Regions from separate parts of the Neobacillus terrisolis genome, predicted to be linked through region 1. Evidence: a T-box and tRNA genes for the amino acid it is inferred to sense, from the RefSeq annotation. Region 1 holds a T-box; the other holds one or more tRNA genes.
What was found. A T-box is a leader RNA that pairs with one kind of tRNA and senses whether it is charged. The one in region 1 lies ahead of ACI48O_RS08250 (valine--tRNA ligase), so its partner is inferred to be a tRNA-Val.
Positions count from the first base shown of each region.

Region 2: it encodes a tRNA-Val, which carries the amino acid that the T-box ahead of ACI48O_RS08250 (valine--tRNA ligase) is inferred to sense. The anticodon was not compared.

Region 1 is NZ_JBKFGH010000011.1:212,308-215,732, forward strand. Features, by position in the region: gene ysxE (spore coat protein YsxE) at 1-450, shown strand, start outside; gene ACI48O_RS08245 (hypothetical protein) at 468-662, opposite strand; T-box leader at 868-1,098, shown strand; gene ACI48O_RS08250 (valine--tRNA ligase) at 1,352-3,425, shown strand, end outside.
Region 2 is NZ_JBKFGH010000004.1:298,426-301,850, reverse strand. Features, by position in the region: gene ACI48O_RS03555 (Ig-like domain-containing protein) at 1-57, opposite strand, end outside; gene ACI48O_RS03550 (sulfite reductase subunit alpha) at 270-1,439, opposite strand; tRNA gene ACI48O_RS03545 (tRNA-Val) at 1,736-1,807, opposite strand; gene ACI48O_RS03540 (alpha/beta hydrolase) at 2,071-2,811, shown strand; gene ACI48O_RS03535 (YjcG family protein) at 2,977-3,425, shown strand, end outside.

The sequences.
Region 1 (3,425 bases):
AGATCTGTTTTAATTCACGGAAAATTTTCCTCAGATCATTTCCTATTTGATGATAAAGGGTACGGATATTTTATGAATTTTGAAAGGGCGAAGCAAGGTTCGCCTTACCAAGACCTTCTTCCCTATTTAACCCAGGCATTAAAGGGATTTCCAAAACGGAGTGAAGACTGTATTGAATGGCTGCTTATTTATCTTAAATATTTTCCGCTTAAACAGGAGGAAAGACATTTAATGCTGAGCTATTTTACTCATCCGTCCTCTCTAATAAATGTTGTCCAAAAATATCACACACGAAATAATCGCAAAAAGGAAAGGAAATTCTCGCAGCAGCTTCAACGCCAATATTGGCTTTTGAAAAACATAGAATATGTTGTGAGCAGGCTGGTGGAAATTCAAAGACAGCAAGAAGCAGCCGCCCAACAACAACAAGAAGGAGCCCAGAATGGATAATGGGCTCCTTCTCTTTATCATAAAAATTCAAATTGAAAGGCTAGCGCTAATAAGATCAGAATGGTTAACAGCAAAACATCAAAGGTCGTCGGCAGGAATATCGTTCGGATCCCTTGAAAAACACAGAATGGGATGACAAATTGGCAGCACACATTGCGAACGGTTCGAAGCCATGGTGGAAGTTTGTATGGATTATATCTGCGCTTCAACATTCTTCCCCCTTCACACAACTTTGTTTTACTATTCTATGCTCAATTTCTTGTAAAAGTGCTATCAAGATATGAAACATTCCTCCAAAAATGTATATACTAGAAAAAAATCGGTAAAGATGATTGACGATAGTCCCCTTTTTTAGGTAGTATAGCTTATGAATAAAGTCATCGGCTGGGGTTAAAGCCTACCCGAAAATAATTGAAAATAAAAGCGAAGATAGGGAAGAGTACAGTGTAAATCTGTGTTAAAGAGAGGGAAGCATTTTGCTGAGAGCTTCCTATACAGACCATTGGAAGGTCGCCCTTGAGCATCTCCTGCGAACGATTTTTCCAGTAGTTGGAGACGGAGCATCCGTTATTGTTTTAAGCGCCAATTATGTCTTTTTCTAATTGGAAAAAAGGTGGTACCGCGAAGCATACTCCATTCGTCCTTTTCATGACGAATGGAGTTTTTTGTTTTATAAAAAGGCTGTTGATTTTGAGCACTTGTTGATTGGAGCGGAAGGCACGAGACTCCTGCGGGAAAAGCAAGTCTTGGGAGACCCCGGAGGCGCAAAAGCGCCGAGGAGGCTCCCGGACTGCCCGCGGAAAGCGAGTGCCTGAAGCGGAAATCAACACAAGGTTAACAGAGCCTAAAAAAATGCGTTTAACGAAACGGATCTATTTTTTAAAAAATGGAGGAAAGTGTAATGGAAACAAAAGAACTATCAATGCCGACCAAATATGATCCCCGGGCAATTGAGCAGGGCCGCTATGATTGGTGGTTAAACGGGAAATTTTTTGAAGCCAAGGATGATGTTGATAAACTGCCTTATACAATTGTTATTCCACCGCCAAACGTAACTGGTAAGCTTCACTTAGGCCATGCATGGGATACAACGCTTCAAGATATTTTAACAAGAATGAAGCGGATGCAGGGGTACGATGTTTTGTGGCTCCCTGGAATGGACCATGCCGGAATTGCCACTCAAGCGAAGGTAGAGGAAAAGCTTCGTGGAGAAGGAAAAAGTCGCTACGACCTTGGTCGTGAGAAATTTGTTGAAGAAACGTGGAAGTGGAAGGAAGAGTATGCCGGCCATATTCGCGAGCAGTGGTCGAAACTAGGTCTTGGACTCGATTATAGCCGTGAACGCTTTACACTTGATGAAGGCCTGTCAGATGCTGTTAAAGAAGTATTCGTAAACCTTTATAAAAAAGGGTTAATTTACCGCGGTGAATACATCATCAACTGGGATCCTTCTACGAAAACAGCACTTTCTGATATTGAGGTTATTTACAAAGACGTACAAGGTGCGTTTTACCATATGAAATATCCGTTTGCCGATGGATCGGGCTATATTGAAGTAGCAACAACTCGTCCGGAAACGATGCTTGGAGATACGGCAGTTGCGGTTCATCCAGAGGATCCGCGCTACAAGGATATGATTGGCAAAACCGTTATTTTACCAATCGTTGGCCGAGAAATTCCAATCGTTGGGGATGATTATGTTGATATAGAATTTGGATCAGGTGCGGTTAAAATTACTCCTGCTCATGACCCTAATGACTTTGAGTTAGGAAATCGCCATAATCTTGAGCGCGTTTTAGTAATGAATGAAGACGGAACAATGAACGCACGTGCTGGCAAGTACCAAGGCATGGATCGTTTCGAATGCCGCAAGCAAATCGTAAAGGACCTACAAGAAGCTGGTGTTCTATTCAAAATTGAAGAGCATCTTCATTCAGTTGGACACTCTGAGCGCAGTGGCGCGGTTGTTGAGCCTTACCTTTCAACACAATGGTTTGTTAAAATGCAGCCATTAGCAGATGCAGCGATTGCTCTTCAGCAAGAGGAGGAAAAGGTTAACTTCGTACCGGATCGATTTGAAAAGACGTATTTACGTTGGATGGAAAATATCCGTGACTGGTGTATTTCACGTCAGCTTTGGTGGGGTCACCGGATTCCGGCCTGGTACCATAAAGAAACAGGTGAAATTTACGTTGAAAACGAGCCTCCAGCAGACAGTGAAAACTGGGTTCAAGACAATGACGTTTTGGATACATGGTTCTCGTCAGCACTATGGCCATTTTCAACATTAGGCTGGCCAGATGCAGATGCTGAGGACTTTAAACGCTACTATCCAACCGCGGCACTAGTAACAGGCTACGATATCATTTTCTTCTGGGTATCGCGCATGATTTTCCAAGGGATTGAGTTCACAGGCGGACGTCCATTTAATGATGTATTGATTCATGGCCTAGTTCGCGATGCACAAGGCCGTAAGATGAGTAAATCTCTTGGCAACGGTGTAGACCCAATGGAGGTTATTGATCAGTACGGTGCAGATTCCTTACGCTACTTCCTATCGACTGGAAGCTCACCAGGTCAAGATTTACGCTATAGCACGGAGAAGGTTGAAGCAACCTGGAATTTTGCTAATAAAATTTGGAACGCATCTCGTTTTGCGTTAATGAATATGAACGGCATGACTTATGATGAGATCGATTTAAGCGGAGAAAAATCCGTTGCCGATAAGTGGATCCTAACTCGTTTAAACGAAACGATTGAAAATGTAACGCGCTTGTCTGATCGCTATGAGTTCGGTGAAGTGGGCCGTGCGTTATACAACTTCATTTGGGACGATTTCTGTGATTGGTATATTGAGATGGCGAAGCTGCCATTGTACGGTGACGATGAAGCGGCAAAGAAAACAACTCGTTCGATTTTAGCCTATGTATTAGATCAGACGATGCGCCTGTTGCATCCATTCATGCCATTTATTA
Region 2 (3,425 bases), on a different contig from region 1:
CCACCCCAAGAGCATTAAACAAGTTAACAGTCCTACTTTCAGTATGCTTAATTTCATTCCTTTTTTCTCCTGCCTGTTTAATTATCAATATAGTTATAGTCCATTCTATCATGATAGATTACTGGATTACTAGAATTTGGATAAAAAAGGTAACCCAATACAAAAAACTTGTTAACTCAACGTTAACAAGTTTTTTTAGATAACCAGTGAGGGTTGTCCCCCTAAGTATTTCGGAAAAGACACTCTCTTTAAATTAACACTATTTTATCTTAATAGACATCACGTTGATAGCGTCCTTGCTTTTTCATATCATTCAAATATGCTTCGGCTTCCTCTTGTGACATTGAACCTTCTTTTGCAATAACCTCAATAAGCGTGTTATGGACATCTTTGGCCATACGTTCCTTATCTCCACAAATATAGAAGTATGCTCCGTTATCAAGCCAATTAAATAATTCTTTGCTGTTTTCAAGTAGTTTGTGCTGTACATATACCTTTTTGTCTGTATCACGAGACCATGCTGTATCTAATTTTGTCACAACACCAACTTGTTGATATTGTTCTAATTCTTCTTGATAAAGGAAATCCGTTGCAGCATGCTGATCTCCGAAAAATAGCCAAGTTCTGCCGGTTGCTTTCGTTACAGCGCGATCTTCAATAAAGGAACGGAATGGTGCAATGCCTGTCCCAGGACCCACCATGATGATATCTTTATCAACAGACTCAGGCAGATGGAAGTGCTTATTTGGCTGAACAAATACCGGAAGTGTATCTCCTTCTTGAATACGGTCCGCAATTAAAACAGAACAAACCCCTTTTCGGTCACGGCCATGAGTTGTATATCTTACAGCACCGATTGTTAGATGAACTTCACCTGGGTGAGCATTGATGCTGCTTGCAATGGAATATAGGCGCGGTGTCATTTTTCTTAACATAGATACAAATTCTTGAGGAGAGCCGTTCCACGGTCCAAAATCCTGTAACATATCAAGTAAATCTCGCCCATTGCAATATTCTTTTAATTCGTTAGCATTTTCCACTAACAACAGCTTTTGCAGCTGTTCACTTTCAGTTAATTCAGCTGCTTGCTGCAATACCTTTTTCGATAGTAGTGTAATTTCAAAATATGTTGTTAACGCTTCTTTTAATGGAAGCGTCTCACCTTGCTTATTAATAATAACTTCTTCCTCAGGGTTCCAATTCATTTCCTCAATCAGGGCAGCCACAAGTTCCGGATCATTTTCGGGAATAATCCCTAAAGCATCACCAGCGACATAGGAAAGACCTGATCCTTCTAAGGAAAACTCGATATGTCTTGTTTCTTTACTAGAGCCATCTTTATTTAAGTTCACATTTTTAAGTACTTTTGCATGAAATGGATTTGTTCTTGAATATGGTGCTGAAGTAGTTTTTTCATTTGTAATAGTTTCTTGCATCATCTTCACCTCAAAAAAGTAATCTATTAATCTGACGGAGTCAGAAATTTTCGGCTTTTTATAGTAACCGCATACATTCTTATTTTACATATGTTCTATAAATAAAGCATTAGTCATTTTAATAATAATTTTTTTATTTTTTTGTGCAAATAGCGTTTCACCTATATTTCCCTTTTTATAATGTACCACGACTAATGAAAATATTGAAATAAAAGAAACTAACTTTGATTTGTTACTTGCAGATAGATTTCTAAAACACGAAAAAATCCTAACATCAAAATGATGTTAGGATTAGATGATGACCTGTGAGGGACTTGAACCCCCGACCCCTTCCCTGTCAAGGAAGTGCTCTCCCACTGAGCTAACAAGTCGTAATATTTTATATGGTGATATTAAGCTAAGACCCCCACCCTGTCAAGGTGATAATCTCCAGCTGGCTAACAGATCGTATAATAATGTTTTAAAAAGTATATTTCTAATTATATTCATATTAATAATTATGTCAACATTTTTCTGGAAAACTTGGCATGAACCGCTTCATTGATGCATAGGATTCTTCAATATCTATATACAATTGTGATAAAATCTTTCATAAACGCTGCAGCTAATCATCATCACTTTAGGGGGAATATCATTGGATTATCCTAGAGGCTCCGTTCAGGATTACTCAATTTATAGTAACAAGCTTGGAGAAGAAGTGAATTTTCTTGTCTACTTACCGGCATCGTACTCACCTCTTTATAAATATCATGTATTAATTGCTCAAGACGGTGCAGACTATTTCCAGCTCGGCAGGATAACAGCATTCACCGAGGAACTTCTGTATCACAATGAAATCGAAAGAGTCATCATCGTAGGAATTCCTTATAAAAATGGAAAAGACCGCCTCGAAAAGTACCATCCAGCCGGATCGAAAATGACTTCCTACCTTCAATTTCTAGTCCAAGAGCTTGTACCGTTTATAGATAAAGAATTTCCTACTTATCAAATGGGTCTGGGCAGAGCCTTGATTGGGGATTCATTAGCCGGGTATATTTCATTCATGGCTGCACTTACCTATCCACATACATTTGGAAAAGTTGCATTGCAGTCCCCCTATGCCCATGATACGTTACTATCGACAGTTAAACAGTTCAGCGGGACTCCAATCCTCCAGATCTATCATGTTATAGGAACGGAAGAAACATCTGTCAAAACGACAAGAGGCCAACAAGAAAATTTCATTGAACCAAATCGGGTTCTTTCGGGACTGCTTAAGGAAAAAGGCTTTCCTTATTTCTATCAAGAATTCAATGGTGACCATACTTGGACGTTTTGGCAGCAGGATGTAAAACGAGCCCTAAAATACTTATTTTCGAATCAACCTGCCACCTGATTCTACATTCGGGAACGGATAGGATTCATTTAAGAATTTTGTTATAATTATCATTATGAAAACGCTTTATATATAAGAATCTGCTTTTTTCATGCTTTTTTTAATAACTGTTCGAATTTAGCCTAAGACGAACCGCTTTTTAAGTAACGAACTGGAGGTAGTGATATGAAATTTGGTGTTGCGATATTTCCCTCGAAAAAATTGCAGGATTTAGCCAATTCTTACCGAAAAAGATATGACCCTCATTATGCATTAATCTCTCCACATATAACATTGAAGGCTCCTTTTGAAGCCGACGAATATCAAATAAACGAGATCACCAAAAAAATCAAGCAGATTGCCAAAAATTCACGGCCATTCTCACTTAAAGTATTAAAAGTCAGCTCTTTCAAACCTGTTAATAATGTCATTTATTTTAAAATTGATCAAACAGAAGAGTTAGAACTGCTTTATCACGAACTTCACACCGATTTCTTTGGCGAGAAACCGGAGTATAGCTTTGTTCCTCATATTACCATCGGCCAAAAGCTTTCAGATGATGAGCATTCAGATGTTTATGGTTCCTTAAGAATGATGCAAATGGAGCATGAGGAAATAATCGATCGTTTTCATCT